DNA from 2 places in the Actinoplanes sp. NPDC026619 genome. Region 2 is predicted to be linked to the other one. Evidence: riboswitches for the same ligand, from Rfam matches in the RefSeq annotation. Region 2 holds a riboswitch; the other holds the start of a gene.
What was found. Region 2 has a riboswitch for cobalamin ahead of AB0E90_RS43520 (magnesium chelatase subunit D family protein). Riboswitches for the same ligand answer to the same signal wherever they lie in the genome.
Positions count from the first base shown of each region.

Region 1 (8,788 bases), on a different contig from region 2:
TGCTGGCCGGCATCGACCTCACCGTCGCTCCGGGCGAGGTGATCGCGCTGCTCGGGCCGTCCGGGTGCGGCAAGTCCACGCTGCTGCGGCTGGCCGCCGGCCTGGACACGCCGACCACCGGCTCGGTGTCGGTCGACGGCCGGCCGGTGCGTGGCGTCGAGTCGCGCTGCGCGGTCGTCTTCCAGGAGCCGCGCCTGCTGCCGTGGCGCACCCTGCACCGCAACGTGGCGTACGGGCTGCCGCGCGGCGTGACCGGCCCGGCCGCGGCCGCCGAGGTGGACCGCCTGCTGGAGTTGGTCGGGCTCGGCGGCTTCGCCCGGCACCGCCCGCGTCAGCTCTCCGGTGGCATGGCGCAGCGGGCCGCTCTCGCCCGGGCGCTGGCCCTTCAGCCCGGCGTCCTGCTGCTGGACGAGCCGTTCGCCTCCCTCGACGCCCTGACCCGGCTGCGCATGCAGGACCTGCTCGCCGACGTGCAGCGGACGGCCGGCACCACGGTGCTGCTGGTCACCCACGACGTGGAGGAGGCGCTGCACCTGGCCGACCGGGTGGTCCTCCTCGGCGCGGGCGAGGAGAGCATCCGGCTGGTGCTGCCGGTTCCCGGCGCCCGCCCGCGGGACCGGGGCGACTCGGCCCTGGCCGAGCTGCGTACCGCACTGCTGACCGAACTCGGGGTGCGAACCCTCCAGGGAAGGAAACACGCATGAGGATCCTTGCGGCGCTGCTGGCTGTCGTCCTGCTCGGCGGGTGTGTCAAGGGCGAGGACTCGGCGAAGGCCCCGGCGGCGACGACGACGCTGCGCCTGGACTACGCCTACAACAACCCGGCCAGTCTGGTCCTGCGCGAGCAGAAGTGGCTGGAGACCGGGCTCGCCGCCCAGGGAGTCACCGTGACCTGGCAGTTGTCGGCCGGCAGCAACAAGGCGAACGAGGGTCTGCGGGCCGACGTGCTCGACATCGGCTCGACCGCGGGCGCGGCGGCGCTGGTGGCCCGGGCCAACGGCACCCCGATCAAGACGATCAGCGTATTCAGTCAGCCGGAGTGGGCCGCGATCGTGGTGCCGAAGGGTTCGGCGATCACCTCGGTGGCCGGGTTGCGCGGCAAGCGGATCGCCGCGACCAAGGGTACCGACCCGTACTTCTTCCTGCTCCGGGCCCTGGATGAGGCCGGGCTGAAGCCGGCCGACGTGACGGTGGTCAACCTGCAGCACGCCGACGGCCGGACCGCCCTGGAACGCGGCCAGGTGGACGCGTGGGCGGGGCTGGACCCACTGATGGCGCAGAGCGAGACCGACGCCGGGTCGAAGCTGATCTACCGCAACGTGGCGTTCAACTCCTACGTCGTACTCAATGCTCGGGAGTCTTTTCTGGCGGCGCACCCGGACCTCGCCCAGGCGGTCGTCAACGCCTATGAGAAGGCTCGCCGCTGGATCCAGGACAACCCCGATCAAGCGATTGAGTTGTACGCGCGGGAAGCGAAGATTTCGCCGGCCGTCGCGAAGACGGTGCTGAGCGAGCGTACGCGTCTGGATGTCGACCCGGTCCCCGGCGCCGCGCAGCGTGACGTCTTCGAGAAGATCCTGCCGGTGCTGGTCGCGGACCGGAACGTCAAGAGCGAACAGGCCGCCCGTGACGCCATCGGCACCCTGCTGGAACCGCGGTTCGCCGCCGCGCGGAGCGCCACGTGAGCCTGGCCGAAAAGGTGCGGGCCGCCGTCGACCAGGAGAACCCGGTCCGGCGCCGATTTCCGCGTGGCGCCATCGGCGTACTCCTGCCGCTGTTGCTTCTCGGGGGTTGGCAGTTGCTGGCCGCCTCGGGGGTCTACTCGGCCGCTCAGCTGCTGCCGCCGGGGGAGGTGGCGGCCGCGTTCGGTGAGCTGGCCGGGCGGGGCGAGCTGTGGCATCACGTGGCGATCAGCACCCAGCGGGTCCTGATCGGGTTCGCCGCCGGCGCCGCCCTCGGGCTGGCGCTGGGCGCGCTGGTCGGCCTGTACCCGACGATAAAAGCCGCGATCTCGCCCACCATCCAGGCGCTCCGCGCCGTACCGTCGCTGGCTTGGGTGCCGTTGCTGTTGCTCTGGCTCGGCATCGGCGAGACCCCGAAGATCGTGCTGGTGGCGATCGGCGCGTTCTTCCCGGTCTACACCACGGTGTCGGCGGCGCTGGCCCACGTCGACCCGCATCTGGTCGAGGTCGGCCACGCGTATGGCCGGTCCGGCCTGCGGCTGGTCGCCACCGTGCTGTTCCCGGCGGCGACCCCCGGCATCCTGTCCGGGCTGCGGCTCGGCCTGGCCCAGGGCTGGCTGTTCCTGGTGGCCGCGGAGCTGATCGCCTCGTCGATGGGTCTCGGCTTCCTGCTGATCGACAGCCAGAACACCGGCCGCACCGACGTGATGCTGCTGGCGATCGTGCTGCTCGCCGCGCTCGGGAAGCTCAGCGACACCGTGCTCGGGCTGGCCGAGAAGCGGCTGCTGGCCCTCAGGTGAAGGTCTTCTGCCCGACCACGCGCAGCACCTCGAGGTAACTAGCGGTCGGGGTGCCGGGCGGCGCGGTGAGCAGGACCAGCCGCTGGTCCTCGCTGGAGGTCGAGAGCGTCTCCGAGTCGAACTCCAGCAGGCCGACCGTCGGGTGCTGCAGGCGCAGCCGGTTCTGCGGGCGGACCGCCACCTCGTGCCGGTCCCACCGCTCGGCGAACTCGGCGCAGCCGCTCGACCAGGGCGGTGGACACCGAGGCGGGCCGGGCCCAGGAACGCAGCGCCACCAGCCACAACCGCGGCAAGCTGGTCCTTCTCCGATAGGCCGGGCCGTGGTGCCGGGGCGATCAGCGTCGTTGCATCCCGGCCCACCAGGCCAGGCTCGCCGAGTCCACGAGCCGGACGCCGGACCGCGCGGCCGCCAACAGCACCGGCTCGGTCAGGGCGCGCTGCCCGCGTAGGGTGAGATTGTGCCGATCGACGCGGAACCGGGGCTGGCCGCCGCTGCCCGGCTCGGGCCTTACTTCGCGTGGCAGCCGTTCGACGGCAAGCCCGGGTGGCGGCCGTTCGCCGATCTGCTGGACGCCGACGTGATCGCGGAGCGGGTCGAGACCGGCCGGCAGACCCTGATCCGGATGTCCGGGCGGGGCCGCGACGACATCGGCGAGCGCGAGGTCGCCTCGATCACGTTCCTCGGTCTGGCGTCGCGGCTGCTCTCACCGCTGCTGGCCGCCGACGCCGTCGCCGGTGCTCTCCCGGCCCCGGACCCGGCGCGGATGTGGTGGCGGCCGGTCGCCGGCGGCCCGGTCCCGATCGCGTTCCAAGGCCTGACCGCTGTCGAGAGCGCTGGTCAGGACGCAGCGGAGGCACTCAACCGGACGGCTGTCCGCGGATTGGTCGAGCCGATCCTCGAGGTCTACCGAGCGCGGTTCGCGCTGTCCCCGCAGGTGCTGTGGGGGAACGTGGCCTCGGCGCTGGGCGGCGCGGCCGGAATGATCGCCGGCAATGCTCCCCGGCAGGCCGCCGAGCGGGCCGCGGCGGTCGTCGAGCGGGTGCTGGACCTGGCGCCGTTGCGCGGGACCGCGGAGCTGGTGCGGCCGGATATGGAACGAGCGCGCTGGTTCCTCGTACGCCGTAACTGTTGTCTGTATTACCGGATACCCGGCGGCGGCACGTGTGGCGACTGCGTGCTGACGCCGGACGACGTCCGGCGTCAGCAGTGGCAGGCCGTGCTCAGGCGGTAAGCCCGCCCGGTCAGGGGGTCAGAAGTCGTCGTCGAAGCTGACGCTTCCGGAGACTCCCATCTGGTACGCCGAGACGCGGCGCTCGAAGAAGTTCGACAGCTCCTGGACGTCCTGCAGCTCCATGAACGCGAACGGGTTCTTGCTTTCGTAGAGCGGGTCGATGCCGAGCTGGGCCAGCCGCCGGTCGGCCACGTGCTGCAGGTATTCCCGCATGTCGCCCAGGCTCATCCCGGAGACGCCCTGTTCGAGCAGGTCGGCGGCGAACTGGACCTCGCACTCGACCGCCTCGGCCAGCATGTCCTTCACCTGCTGGATCATGGTGTCGTCGAACAGGTCCGGCTCCTCGGCGCGGACCGTGTCGACCACGTCGAACGCGAACGCCATGTGCATGCTCTCGTCGCGGAACACCCAGTTGGTGCCGGACGCCAGGCCCTGGAGCACGCCGCGGGAGCGCAGGAAGTAGACGTACGCGAAGGCGCCGTAGAAGAACAGGCCCTCGATGCACGCGGCGAAGCAGATCACGTTGAGCAGGAACGCCCGGCGGTCGTCGCGGCTGCGCAGTTCCCGGAGTGAGTAGATCGAGTCGATCCACTTGAAGCAGAACTCGGCCTTGCGGGCGATCGACGGGATGTTCTCCACCGCCGCGAAGGCCGCGGTGCGCTCGTCGAGATCCGGCACGTAGGTGTCGAGCAGGTTCAGGTAGAACTGGACGTGCACGGCCTCCTCGAACAGCTGCCGGGAGAGATAGAGCCGGCCCTCCGGCGAGTTGACGTGCTGATAGAGGTTGAGCACCAGGTTGTTGGCGACGATCGTGTCGCCGGTGGCGAAGAACGCGACCAGCCGGGAGACCAGGTGCTGCTCGGCGGCCGACAGCTTGGCCAGGTCGGCGAGGTCACCGTGCAGGTCGACCTCCTCGACGGTCCAGGTGTTCTTGATCGCGTCCTTGAAGCGGTCGAAGAAGTGCGGGTAGCGCATCGGCCGCAGCGTCAGGTCCATGCCGGGGTCGAGCAGCATCTGCGTGCGGGCGGGAAGAGTGGTCACTGGCAGGCCTCGCAGCTCTCGGGGTTTTCCAGGGAACAGGCCAGGGCTTCCTCGTCGGAGACCACCGGGAGGGTCGCCACCGAGACAGGCGTGACCGCCACCGTGGCCTGCTGAATGCGCGTCGCAGGCCGCGAGCGCAGGTAATACGTGGTCTTCAGGCCGGCCTTCCAGGCGTACAGGTACATCGAGGAGACCTTGCCGATGGTCGGCGCGCTCATGAACAGGTTCAGCGACTGCGACTGGTCGATGTACGGCGCTCGGGCGGCGGCCAGGTCGATCAGCGCCTTCTGCGGCAGCTCCCACGCGGTGCGGAAGATCTCGCGCACGTCGGCGGGCAGGCCGGCGATGCCCTGCACGGAACCCTCGGCCCGCTTGATCTGCTCACGGATCGCCGCGGTCCAGAGGCCGCGAGCCTTCAGTTCGCGTACCAGATAGTTGTTGATCTGAAGGAACTCGCCGGACATCGTCTCGCGCTTGAACAGGTTGGACACCTGCGGCTCGATGCACTCGTAGCAACCGGCGATGGAAGCGATGGTGGCGGTCGGGGCAATGGCGATCATCAACGAGTTGCGCAGGCCATGCTCGGCGATGCGAGCTTTGAGAGCCGCCCAGCGCCCGGTCTGCTCCGCGGTGGCGCCCCAGAGGTCGTGGTGCAGGTCACCCCGGGCCGCGCGGGTCTCCGAGTAGGCCGGATGCGGCCCGAACCGCGACGCCAGCTCCACGCTGGATTCCAGGGCGGTAAGGAAAATTTCTTCCTGTACGCGGGTGGAAAGCTCCTTCGCCGCCGCGGAGTCGAACGGCAGCCCCAGTGCGAAGAACGCGTCCTGCAGGCCCATCAGCCCGAGCCCGACCGGCCGCCACCGCGGGTTCGAGGTGGCCGCCTGCGTCGACGGGTAGTAGTTGATGTCGATCACCCGGTCCAGGAAGACCACCGCGGTGCGGACCGTCGCGCGCAGCTTGTCCCAGTCGACGCCGCCCTCGGTCAGGTGCGCACCGAGGTTGATCGAGCCGAGGTTGCACACGGCGGTCTCGTCGTCGCTGTTGACCTCGAGGATCTCGGTGCACAGGTTCGACAGGTGAATGGTGTTGCCGGGCTCGCCGGTCTGGTTGGACAGCCGGTTCGACGGATCCTTGAACGTCATCCAGCCGTTGCCGGTCTGGGCCAGGGTGCGCATCATCCGCCCGTACAACTCCCGGGCCTTGACGGTTTTGACCGCCTTCTTTTCCGCTTGGCGATAAGCCTCGTCGAACGCCTCGCCGTAGAGATCGGGCAGCTCCGGGGCGTCGGACGGGTCGATCAGCGACCAGTCGCCGTCGGCCTCGACCCGGCGCATGAACTCGTCCGGGATCCAGTTCGCCAGATTCAGATTATGAGTACGCCGGGAATCCTCGCCGGTGTTGTCGCGCAGCTCCAGGAACTCCTCGACGTCCGGGTGCCACGGCTCCAGGTAGACGCAGGCCGCGCCCTTGCGCCGGCCGCCCTGATTGACCGCCGCCACGCCCGCGTCGAGGGTCTTCAGGAACGGGACGATGCCGTTGGACTTGCCGTTCGTGCCGCGGATCAGCGCGCCCCGGCCGCGGATCCGCGACCACGAAATGCCGATCCCGCCGGAGAATTTCGAAAGTTTGGCGACCTGGTGGTAGCGCTCGTAGATCGAGTCGAGCTCGTCCCTGGGGGAGTCGACCAGGAAGCAGGAGGACATCTGGGTGTGCCGGGTGCCGGCGTTGAACAGGGTGGGTGAGCTGGGCAGATAGGCCAGCGACGACATCAGGCGGTAGAAGCCGATCGCCTCGGCCGGCGTCTCCGACAGGCCGCACGCGACCCGCAGCAGCCAGTACTGCGGCGTCTCCACGACCAGCCGGCTGACCGGGTGCCGCAGCAGGTAACGGTCGGCGACGGTGCGCAGCCCGAAGTACTCGAACCGCAGGTTCTGGTCCTCGTCGACGGCGTCGTCGAGCTTGCGCGCGTTACGCCGGACGAAAGCGGCCGTCGCATCGCCGATGAGCCCGTTCTCATGGCCGTAGCGGATCGACTGGCTGAACGACGCGATCTCCTGAAGACGAACTTCTTTCTCGACGTACGCGGCCAGCAGTCGCGCCGCCAGCTTGGAGTACTGCGGCTCCTCGCCGATCAGCTCCGCCGACGTCTGAATGGACAGTTTGTCCAGCTCAGCCGTGGTCGCTCCGTCGTAGAGCCCGCTGATCGTCTTGGTCGCCACCCGCAGCGGGTCGACCTCGTCGAGATCGCCGACCCAGCGCTCGACCGCCTTCACGATCTTGTTGACGTCGACCGATTCCAGATCGCCGTTGCGCTTGCGCACCTGCATCACGTGCCGCCGCTGTTCCGGCACGGTGGTTTCCTGCGTCGTCGTCATTCCCGTCCCCTCGTCACGCCGGACGCGCAGGAGGACGCCGCCGGGCAGGCTCAGCCCGGCTGATGGCGTCGGCCGTCCCACGCGGCCTTCGACCGCCGCACACCGGTCGGCGTGCGGCGCGCTGGCAGGTCTTCGGACTCGTGGGCGCTCGTTCTTGCCTACCGGCCGTCGCTTCCCAGGCCGGGGCCCAGTGCTGATGACGGCTTTCGTTCCCACTTACCGCTGCGGGGCAGTCCCGAATTCACACCGGGTTCCCTGTTGCCTCGACTACCGTGGACGGTGGCCGAACCAGCTGCGGCGATCACTATATATGGGCAAGGGAAGGAAAGAGCAACACCACATGATGTGTACGGCGTGTCGCTCGCCGGCCTGACATCGAGGTGCTTCTATAAAGATGCGAGTGACGTGTTAGCGTCACTCGTTTTGCCGGGATCTCAACGTGCGGGGGAACGCGTTGTCCGATGTCGCCAAGAAACCCTCGGTCAAGGGCCGGGAGCTGACCGCCGCCGCCGTCGGGTCGGTGCTGCTCGCGATCGCCATGATCTGGCTGATCCCGCCGTACGCCAAGGATCTGGTCTACGGGGGTGTCAAACCGGCGACCATCGGCGACCCGGTGCACACCATCGTCGGCGACGGCGGCGACACGACCGCGCAGGCCTGGCTGGTCGCCTGGGACGGGCACGCGCTGCTGCACAACCTGCGCGGCTTCTGGGACACCAACGCGTTCTACCCCAACACGTACGGCCTGGCGCTCAACGACAGCCTCTTCGGGTACGTCCCCGCCGGGCTGATCGGGCACGGCGTCGACGCCGCCGTCCTGCGCTACAACATCCTGTTCGTGCTGGCCTTCGCGCTGGCCTTCCTCGGCGGTTACGCCCTCGTGCGCCAGCTCGGCGCCAACCGGGTGGCCGGCGCGGTGGCCGGCGCCGCCCTCGCCTACGCGCCCTGGCGGTACGGCCACGTCGGCCACCTGAACATCCTGTCCACCGGCGGCATCACCCTCGCGTTCGCGATGCTCGCCCGTGGCCACGGGTGGTCGCTGACCCGCGGCTACCTGCGCGACCGAGTCCGGCCGGGCTGGGCGGTCGCCGGCTGGCTGGTCGCGGCTTGGCAGGTCAGCCTCGGTTTCGGCATCGGGCTCGGCTTCGTCTACATGCTCGCCGCCGCCTGCCTGACCGCCACGATCGCCTGGCTGATCACCGGCCGCCCGGCCCTCGGCCGCACACTGGTCCTCGGCGACCTGGCCGGCGGCCTGTTCTTCGCCGCGGTCACCGGCTATTTCGCGTACGCCTACCAGCAGGTCCGCGAGCTGTTCCCGAACGTGTCCCGCTCCTGGGACTACGTCGCCGCGTTCTCCCCGACCCCGCGCAGCCTGATCGTCGCCCCGCTGTTCTCGCTGCCCCTCGGCTGGCTGCACAACGACGCCCGGGCCGCGCTGGGCAACGCCGACAACGAGAAGGTGATGCTCTGCGGCTTCGTGCTCTACTTCCTTGCCTTCGGCGGCCTGTTCCTGTCGGTCTGGTCACTGCGGCAGCGCCTGTTCCTGTTCGTCGGCACGCTGGCCGGGATCCTGTGCGCGCTCGGCACCAACGGCCCGCTCTACCGCTTGATCTACCTCTACGTGCCCGGCTTCGACGGCAGCCGCACCCCCGGCCGGCT
Region 1 is NZ_JBEZYA010000019.1:30,868-39,655, forward strand. It holds gene AB0E90_RS34035 (ABC transporter ATP-binding protein) at 1-704, shown strand, start outside; gene AB0E90_RS34040 (aliphatic sulfonate ABC transporter substrate-binding protein) at 701-1,684, shown strand; gene AB0E90_RS34045 (ABC transporter permease) at 1,681-2,481, shown strand; gene AB0E90_RS34050 (hypothetical protein) at 2,474-2,662, opposite strand; gene AB0E90_RS34055 ((2Fe-2S)-binding protein) at 2,940-3,713, shown strand; gene AB0E90_RS34060 (ribonucleotide-diphosphate reductase subunit beta) at 3,732-4,727, opposite strand; gene AB0E90_RS34065 (ribonucleoside-diphosphate reductase subunit alpha) at 4,751-7,129, opposite strand; cobalamin riboswitch at 7,235-7,437, opposite strand; gene AB0E90_RS34070 (hypothetical protein) at 7,569-8,788, shown strand, end outside.
Region 1: it holds a riboswitch for cobalamin, as region 2 does, so the genes downstream of both, AB0E90_RS34065 (ribonucleoside-diphosphate reductase subunit alpha) here and AB0E90_RS43520 (magnesium chelatase subunit D family protein) in region 2, are expected to answer to the same signal.

Region 2 (8,788 bases):
GCCCTCCTCGAGCAGCGCACCCGTGAACTGCTCGACGAGGGTGGCGACTTCCACGTGCTGCTGCTCGACCTGGACGACTTCAAGGTCGTCAACGACCGGCTCGGCCACCAGGTCGGCGACCGGCTGATCGTCGAGACCAGCCGCCGGCTGACCGACCTGGTCGGCGACCTCGGCACGGTGGGGCGGCTCGGCGGCGACGAATTCGCGGTGGTCCTGGCCGCGGTCGGCGACGATCTTCTCGACCAGCTGGTCACCGAGCTGGGGCGGCCGGCCGATCTGGCCGGCAACATCCTCGCCACCGCGGTGAGCATCGGCGTCACCCGCAGCCGCGCCGGCGACGACCCGGATGAGCTGCTGCGCCGCGCCGACGTGGCGATGTACAGCGCCAAGGCGGCCGGCGGGGACCGGTGGCAGTGGTTCGACCCGGCGATGGACCGGGCCGCGGACGAGTCGGCCCGGTTGTCCGGCGAACTGCGCCAGGCGCTGGAGCGCGGCGAGATCTTCGCGCTGTTCCAGCCGATCACCGACCTGTCCACCGGGCGGCCGGTCGGCGCCGAGGTCCTGATGCGGTGGCAGCACCCGGAGCGCGGCCTGGTGCCGCCGGACGTGTTCATCCCGCTCGCCGAACGGAACGGCGCCATCCTCGGGCTGGGGCGCTGGGTGCTCGAGTTCGCGTGCCGGCAGGCGGCGGACTGGCAGCGGCGGCTCGGTGACGCCGCGCCGGAGAAGATCAGCGTCAACGTGTCGGCGCGGCAGCTGGCCGAGCCCGGCTTCGTGGCGACGGTCCGGGAGATCCTCGCCGAGACCGGGGCCGACCCGGCCCGCCTGCTGATCGAGGTCACCGAGACGGCCGTGCTGAACACCGGTAGCGCCGCCGAGCAGCTGACCGCGCTGCGCGAGCTGGGGTTGCGGGTGGCCCTCGACGACTTCGGGACCGGGCACTCCTCGCTGAGCCTGCTCCTCGATCTGCCGGTGGACGTCCTCAAGGTGGACAAGTCGTTCGTCAGCGGCGCGGCGGCCGACCACGCCGGGGCGATCGTGGTGCGCAACCTGATCGGCTTCACCGACGACTTCGGCATCGAGGCGGTCGCCGAGGGCGTCGAGACCGAGGCGCAGGCCGCCCGCCTGCGCGCGGCCGGTTACCACTTCGCCCAGGGTTACCTGTTCGGGCGGCCGATGCCGGCGGGCGAGTTCGAGAAGCTCTACAGCCCGGCGAAAGTAGCCTGACCCGCCGCCAACGCGATGGTGGCGCAACGGCCGTGACCGGCCGCCCAGGTCGCCTCGACGGCCACGGGACCGGTCAATGCCGTACCTCTGAATGGTTTGCCGTTGATGCAACCTGCCTCGGTCTCCCGGTGTCTGGGAGGGTGACCGACGGGGGAGGGGCATTGGCGGACCGCGAGTTCGATGAGTTCGTGCGTAGCCGGTCGGCTGCGCTGTTGCGGGTTGCCTACCTGCTCACCGGGGATCGGCATGCGGCCGAGGATCTCCTGCAGGAAGTTCTCGAGCAGATGTACGTGCGGTGGCGGCGCATTCGCGGCGGACCGGATGCCTATGCGCGGCGGATCCTGGTCAATCGGTCGATCAACCGGTGGCGACGGCGCGGCCGGCGGCCGGAGGCGGCGCTCGGCGACATCGAGGTCGGGCTCCCGGATCACAGCGACGGGGTGGTCGTTCGCGATGCGGTGATCGGCGCGCTGCGCGGGTTGCCTCCCCGGCAGCGGGCCGTCGTGGTGCTGCGATATCTCGAGGATCTGCCGGTCGACGAGGTGGCCGCGGCGCTCGACTGCAGCGCAGGCACCGTCAAGAGCAATGCGGCGCGGGGGCTCGACAAGCTCCGGGCGGTTCTCGGGCCGATTCTGGTCAAGGAGGGGGACTAGCGATGACCGACTCCGACATCCGGGAAGTTCTGGTGCGGGCCACCTCCGATCTGGCGCCGCCGGCGGATCTGCTCGCTCGGGTCCGCAACGGGGGGCGGCGGCGGGTCGTCCGGCGGCGGGCCGTGCTCGCGGCCGGAGTGGCCGGGTTGGCGGCCGTGCCGTTCGCGGTGTGGCGCGGGACGAGCGCGGTCGAGCCGGAACCGCCGGCGGCCGGGGACCTCGGGCAGGACCAGGCGTTCCTGGGGCGGGCACGCGATGCCTGGGACGGGGTCGCGGGGATGTTCGGGACCGAGGGCAGAGCCCGGGTCCGGTGGGCCGGCAACACGCCGGCCGGTCCGGCGGCATTGCTCAGCCAACCCGTCCGGTTCGACGGCGGGGAGCGGCAGGACCTGCTCGGCTGGGTCGAGACGGCCGGTGGGGAGCTGCGCGCGGTGGGGTCCGGGCAACTGGTGGCGCGGGGGGCGGTCGAACCGTCGGCGCTGCTGCTCGGACGGTTACGGGACGTGCTCGTGGTCGCGGACCTCGGGCAGCCGGTGGAGCTGTCCGAGGATTTCAGCTTCGACGCGGTGGGGCAGCTGCTGCGGACCTGGCAGCCGGTCGTCTCGGACGGGGGTGTGTCGGTCCGGCGGGTCTTTCCGCAGCTCGGACGGGTGGGGATCGCGATGCGCTACGGCACGAAGCGGGTGGAGATCGCCAATCTCGGCGAGATGCAGCCGGCCACGACCTCGCAGGTGCCGCAACGGATCGACCGGGTCCTGGCCGGCGCCACCGCTCTCGGCGGCTGGGACGTGACCGCCCTGGCGAAGTACGCCGACACCTACGGCTACCAGCTCAACCCGGACCTGACCTCGTGGCACGTCCGCGGCACGCTACCGGACGGGCGGGCCCTGGTCGTGCAGACCGTGCCCGGCGACGACGGCGCCCGGGTCTTCTTCTTCGTCGGCAGCGGCACCCCGCGCTACGCGGGCTTCGTCCGGCCGCCGGGCCTGCTGCTGCACGTGCGGCTGGCGTTTCCGCAGGGAGTCGTGGTCGGCTACCTCAACGCCACGTTCCGCTATCGCGCGGCCGGCGGACCCTGGCTCCCGGTGACCGGAGACGTGGTGCTGCTGCCCGCCGTGGCCGACGAGGTGGAGGTGACGCCGCGCGGCGGTCAACCGTTTGTGACGGTCGTCTGACGGATACGTTGAAGGCATGACGGACGTCGTGATCGGCATCGACACCGGGACCACCGCCACCAAGGGCATCGCTGCCACCATCGACGGCACGCTGCGTGCCCACACCTCCGTCCACTACCCCCTGCTGGTGCCGGGCCCGGGCCGCGCCGAGCTCGACCCCGGGCAACTGCGCGACGCCGCCGTGAAGGCCCTCACCGACGTGGCCGCGGCCTGCCGGGAGAACGGCGACCGGGTCGTCGCGGTCAGCCTCAGCGCGTTCCTGCACGCGCTGGTGCCGCTCGACAAGAGCGGCAATCCGCTCGGGCCGCTGGTCACCTGGGCCGACGCCCGCTCCGGTGACCAGTGCGACCGGATCCTCGCGGCCGGGCGGTCCCGTTCACTGCAGGCCCGCACCGGCACGCCGGTGCACCCGATGTCGCCGCTGACCAAGCTGGCCTGGTGGCGCGACAACGACCCGGCCACGCTGCGGGACACCCCGCGGTGGGGCGGGGTCAAGGAGCTGATCCTGGCCGCCCTCACCGACGAGCCGTTCCTGCTCGACCTGTCGCTGGCGTCCGGCACCGGTCTCTACGACATCCACGCCCGGGGCTGGGATGCCGAGGCGCTCCAGATCGCCGGCGTCAGTGCCGGGCAGCTCGCCGAGGTCGTGCCCACCACGACCGTCCTGCGGCTCAAGGCCGGGCTCGCCGGGCTCCCGGACGGCACCCCGCTGATCATCGGGGCGGCCGACGGGCCGCTCGCCAACCTCGGTGTCGGCGCCACCCCGGCCGGAGTGGCGGCCATCTCGCTCGGCACCTCCGGCGCCCTGCGCACGGTCGTCGACCGGCCCACCTCCGACGAGAACGGCCGGCTGTTCTGCTACGCGCTCACCGAGGACCGGTGGGTCATCGGCGGGGCGGTCAACAACGCCGGATCCGTCGTGCGGTGGGCCGGGCAGAGCTTCGCGGCCGGATTCGAACGGCCCGGCGCCGAAGGGGAGGACGCCGACGAGCGCGACGCCGCCCTGCTGATGGAGGCGCAGAGCGCGCCGCCCGGCAGCGACGGACTGCTGTGCCTGCCCTACCTGCTCGGCGAGCGGGCGCCGTGGTGGCGGTCGGGGCTGCGGGGCGCCTACCTCGGGCTGCGCCGCGAGCACGGGCGGGCCCACCTCGTGCGCTCCGCGGTCGAAGGGGTCTGCCAGCAGCTGGCGCTGGTCAAGGACTCGTTCGACTTCCCGGTCACGCAGGTCCGGGCCACCGGCGGCGCGGTGGCGTCCGAGCTGTGGATCGGGGTGCTCGCCGCCACCCTCGATCTGCCGGTCGCGGTCGCCGACACTCCGGAGGGCACCGCCCTCGGCGCCTGCCTGCTCGGCTGGCATGCCGTCGGCCAACTGCCCGACCTCGACCATGCGGCCGCGCTCATCCCGATCGGCGAACCGACCGTGCCCGATCCGGCGAACGCCGCCCTCTATGCCCGGCTGCGGCCCCTCATCGAGAAGTCCGCGCTCGCCATGCTCGACACCGTCAAAGAGCTCGATCGGCTCGCCCCGCCGCCGACGCCTGCGATTCCCGTCACCGACGGCCGCGTTGACGCCGCACACAGCGGTGAGAAAGCATGACGGTCGAGCGGTAGCGGAGGAACCCGGTGGAAATCCGGGACGGTCCCGCCATTGTGACCGGGTAGCGATCCCTATCCGGGAGTCAGAGACTCCGTCCGCTCGTGTCACCGGCGCGTGGGCGTGGACACCCGCGCAGAAGGGATCTTTGTGACGCCGTACCCGTTCTCCGCCGTGGTCGGGCTCGCCGATCTTCGGCTCGCCCTGCTGCTCAACTCCGTCTCGCCGCACGTCGGCGGGGTTCTCGTCCGAGGCGAAAAAGGCACTGCCAAGAGCACTGTCGTACGCGCTCTCGCGTCCCTGCTCCCGCCGGTCGACGTGGTTCGCGGTTGCCGCTTCGCCTGCGACCCGGGCGCGCCCGACCCGCTCTGCCCGGACGGGCCACACGCGCCCGACTCGCCGGCGCACTCCCGCCCGGCCGCCCTCGTCGAGCTCCCGGTCGGCGCCACCGAGGACCGGGTGGTGGGCACGCTGGACATTCAGCGGGCGCTGGCCGACGGGGTCAAGGCGTACGAGCCGGGACTGCTCGCGGCGGCACACCGCGGGATTCTGTACGTCGACGAGGTCAACCTGCTCCCCGATCACCTCGTCGACCTGCTGCTCGACGCGGCCGCGATGGGGCGGGCGCACGTCGAGCGGGACGGGGTGTCGGTCAAACACGCCGCCCGGTTCCTGCTCGTCGGCACGATGAACCCGGAGGAGGGCGAGCCCCGGCCGCAGCTGCTCGACCGGTTCGGGCTGGTCGTCACGGTCAGCGCGCCCCGGGACGCGGGGGACCGCGCCGAGGTCGTGCGCCGCCGGCTGGCCTACGAGGCCGATCCGGACGCGTTCGCGGCTCGCTTCGCCGGCGACGAGCTGGCGCTGGCGGCCCGGATCGTGGCCGCCCGTCAGCACCTTCCGCGGGTGGTGCTGCCGGATGGCGAGCTCGATCGGATCGCCCGGGTGTGCCTCGCCTACGGCGTCGACGGGATGCGGGCCGACATCGTGGTGGCCCGGTGCTCGGTGGCGCTCGCGGCCTGGCACGGGCGGGATGTCGTCACCGCTGATGACGTGCGGGACGCGGCTCGGCTGGCGCTGCCGCACCGGCGGCGCAAGGATCCGCTCGATCCGCCGGGGACCGATGAGGAACGCCTGGAAGATGCGCTGTCGCAGGCCGAGCCGCCGCCGTCGCCGCCTTCCGAGGATGACGACCCGGAGCCGGATGGTGGGGGATCGCCTCCGCCGCCCTCGTCCGGGCCGGATGGAGGACCGCCTCCGCCCCCCTCGTCCGGGCCGGATGGTGGCGCGCCCGGTCAGCCTCCCTCCGACGCCGGCCTTGATACCCCGGACGCAGGGGACAAATCGGGTGCCGGGATGGCGCCGGCCGCTGCGGCCGGGAACGCCTATCGCACCCGTACGCTCAAGATCGCTGCTCGTGGCACCGGCGGGCATGCCGGTCGCCGGTCGCCGTCGATCGCCCGCCGCGGCCGGGTGATCGGCTCCCGGGTTCCGGTCGGCAAGCTCGGCGGGGCGCCGCATCTGCCCGCCACCCTGCGGGCCGCGCTGCACCGCGGCGACCGGTTCGCGCAGGCCGGTGGGCGGCTTGTTCAGCCCCGTGATCTGCGGGAGGCCGTCCACGTCGGACGTGAGGCCAACCTCGTCCTGTTCGTGGTGGACGCCTCCGGGTCGATGGCCGCGCGCCGCCGGATGACCGTGGTCAAGACCGCGGTGCTGTCGCTGCTGCGCGACGCCTACCAGCGGCGGGACCGGGTCGGGATGATCACGTTCCGCGGGCACGACGCCGAGCAGGTGCTGCCGCCGACCTCCAGCCACGAGGTCGGGGTGATGCGGCTCGCCGCCCTGAAGACCGGCGGCCGCACGCCGCTCGCGGCCGGGCTCCGCACCGCCGCCGCCACCATCGCCACCGAGCGCCGCCGCGATCCGCGCCGGCGGCCGCTGCTGATCATCGTCACCGACGGCCGCGCCACCAGCGGGCCGGACCCGGTGCTGATGGCGCCCGCCCTGGCCGGCGTCGCGACGGTGGTCGTCGACTGCGAGTCCGGTCCGGTGCGCCTCGGCCTGGCCCGGCGGCTGGCCACCGCGCTCGACGCCGACCTGATGCCCCTCGACCAACTCGAAGCCGGCGCCGCCACGGCCCCGGGGAGGGCTGCCTGATGCCGCAGGGGAAGGTCGACGTCGTACCGAACGATGGGCTCACCACCCGGCAGCGTCGCCGGCAGGCCGTGCTTGCCGTGCACACCGGGCATGGCAAGGGGAAGTCGACGGCCGCGTTCGGGATGGCGCTGCGGGCATGGAGCGCCGGGTGGCCGGTCGGGGTGTTCCAGTTCGTCAAGTCGGAGAAGTGGCGGGTCGGCGAGGAGTCGGCGCTCAAGGCGCTCGGCCAGATGCCCGGCGGAGCGCCGGTGACCTGGCACAAGATGGGCGAGGGCTGGTCGTGGATCCAGCGGGCCGGCACCGAGCGCGACCACGCCGCCGAGGCCGTCGAGGGCTGGGCGCAGATCAAGCGGGACATCGCCGCGGAGACCTACCGGTTCTATGTGCTCGACGAGTTCACCTACCCGATGAAGTGGGGCTGGGTCGACGTGGACGACGTGGTGGCCACCCTCACCGACCGGCCCGGCACGCAGCATGTGGTGATCACCGGGCGGGACGCGGCGCCGGCCCTGCTGGACGCGGCCGACCTGGTGACCGAGATGACGAAGGTGAAGCATCCGATGGACGCCGGCCGCAAGGGACAGCAGGGCATCGAGTGGTGATGATCCCCCGGGTCGTGATCGGCGCGCCCGCGTCGGGTCACGGCAAGACGACCGTGGCCACCGGGCTGCTGGCGGCCTACGCCCGGCGCGGGATGACGGTCGCGCCGTTCAAGGTCGGTCCCGACTACATCGACCCCGGCTACCACGCCCTCGCCGCCGGTCGCCCCGGCCGCAACCTCGATCCGGTGCTGGCCGGCGAGCACCGGATCGCGCCGCTGTTCGCGCACGGTTCGGCCGGCGCGGAGCTGGCCGTCGTCGAGGGCGTGATGGGCCTCTACGACGGCCGCACCGGCGCCGGCGACACCGGTTCGACCGCCCAGGTCGCCGAGCTGCTGAGCGCGCCGGTGATCCTGGTCGTCGACGCGGCTGCCCAGGGCCGGTCGATCGCCGCGCTGGTGCACGGTTTCCGCAGCTTCGGCAGCGTGCGGCTGGCCGGGGTGATCCTCAACCGGGTCGGCTCGGACCGGCACGAGTCGCTGCTGCGCGAGGCGTGCGAGGAGGTCGGCACGCCGGTGCTGGGCGCGCTGCGCCGGGCCGACGCGGTGGCCGCACCCTCCCGCCACCTGGGTCTGGTGCCGGCCGCCGAACGCCGGGCCGAGGCACGGGCCTCGGTGGACGCCCTGGCCGCACTGGTCGCCGCGTCGGTCGACCTCGACGAGGTAGCCGTGATCGCGCGTTCCGCGCCGGCTCTGTCGGTGACGCCGTGGAGCCCCGAGAGCGCGCTCGAGACGGCCGGCTTGGATTTGAGCGGGCCGCAGGGTGCGAGAGGCGTCCGGCCGGTGATCGCGATCGCCGGTGGGCCGGCCTTCTCGTTCTCCTACGCGGAGACGCCGGAGCTGCTGACGGCGGCGGGCGCCGACGTGGTGACGGTCGATCCGCTGCGGGACGAAAAACTGCCGGCCGGAACGCGCGGCCTGGTGGTCGGTGGCGGCTTCCCCGAGGTGTACGCGGCGGAGCTCTCCGCCAACGAGCCCCTGCGCCTGGCCGTGGCGTCGCTGGCCGCGGTCGGCGGCCCGATCGTGGCCGAGTGCGCCGGCCTGCTCTGGCTGTGCCGCACCCTCGACGACGCCCCGATGTGCGGCGTCCTCGACGCCGACGCCGCGATGACCCCCACCCTGACCCTGGGTTACCGCGACGCCGTCGCCCTGTCGGACAGCCCGCTCGCCCCGGCCGGCACCCGGGTGACCGGCCACGAGTTCCACCGCACGACCGTCCATCCTCGATCCGGCCTGCTGCTGTCGCCCGCGGGCGGCGCCGCCTGGCAGTGGCGCGGCGCCGACCCGGAGGGCTTCGCCACCCCCGCCGTGCACGCCTCCTACCTGCACCTGCACTGGGCCGGCGCCCCGTCACTGGCCAGCAACGTGGTGGCGGCGGCTTCCACAC
Region 2 is NZ_JBEZYA010000032.1:98,461-107,248, reverse strand. It holds gene AB0E90_RS43540 (EAL domain-containing protein) at 1-1,227, shown strand, start outside; gene AB0E90_RS43535 (SigE family RNA polymerase sigma factor) at 1,389-1,880, shown strand; gene AB0E90_RS43530 (hypothetical protein) at 1,883-3,055, shown strand; gene AB0E90_RS43525 (gluconokinase) at 3,072-4,652, shown strand; cobalamin riboswitch at 4,636-4,763, shown strand; gene AB0E90_RS43520 (magnesium chelatase subunit D family protein) at 4,800-6,803, shown strand; gene cobO (cob(I)yrinic acid a,c-diamide adenosyltransferase) at 6,803-7,405, shown strand; gene AB0E90_RS43510 (cobyrinate a,c-diamide synthase) at 7,405-8,788, shown strand, end outside.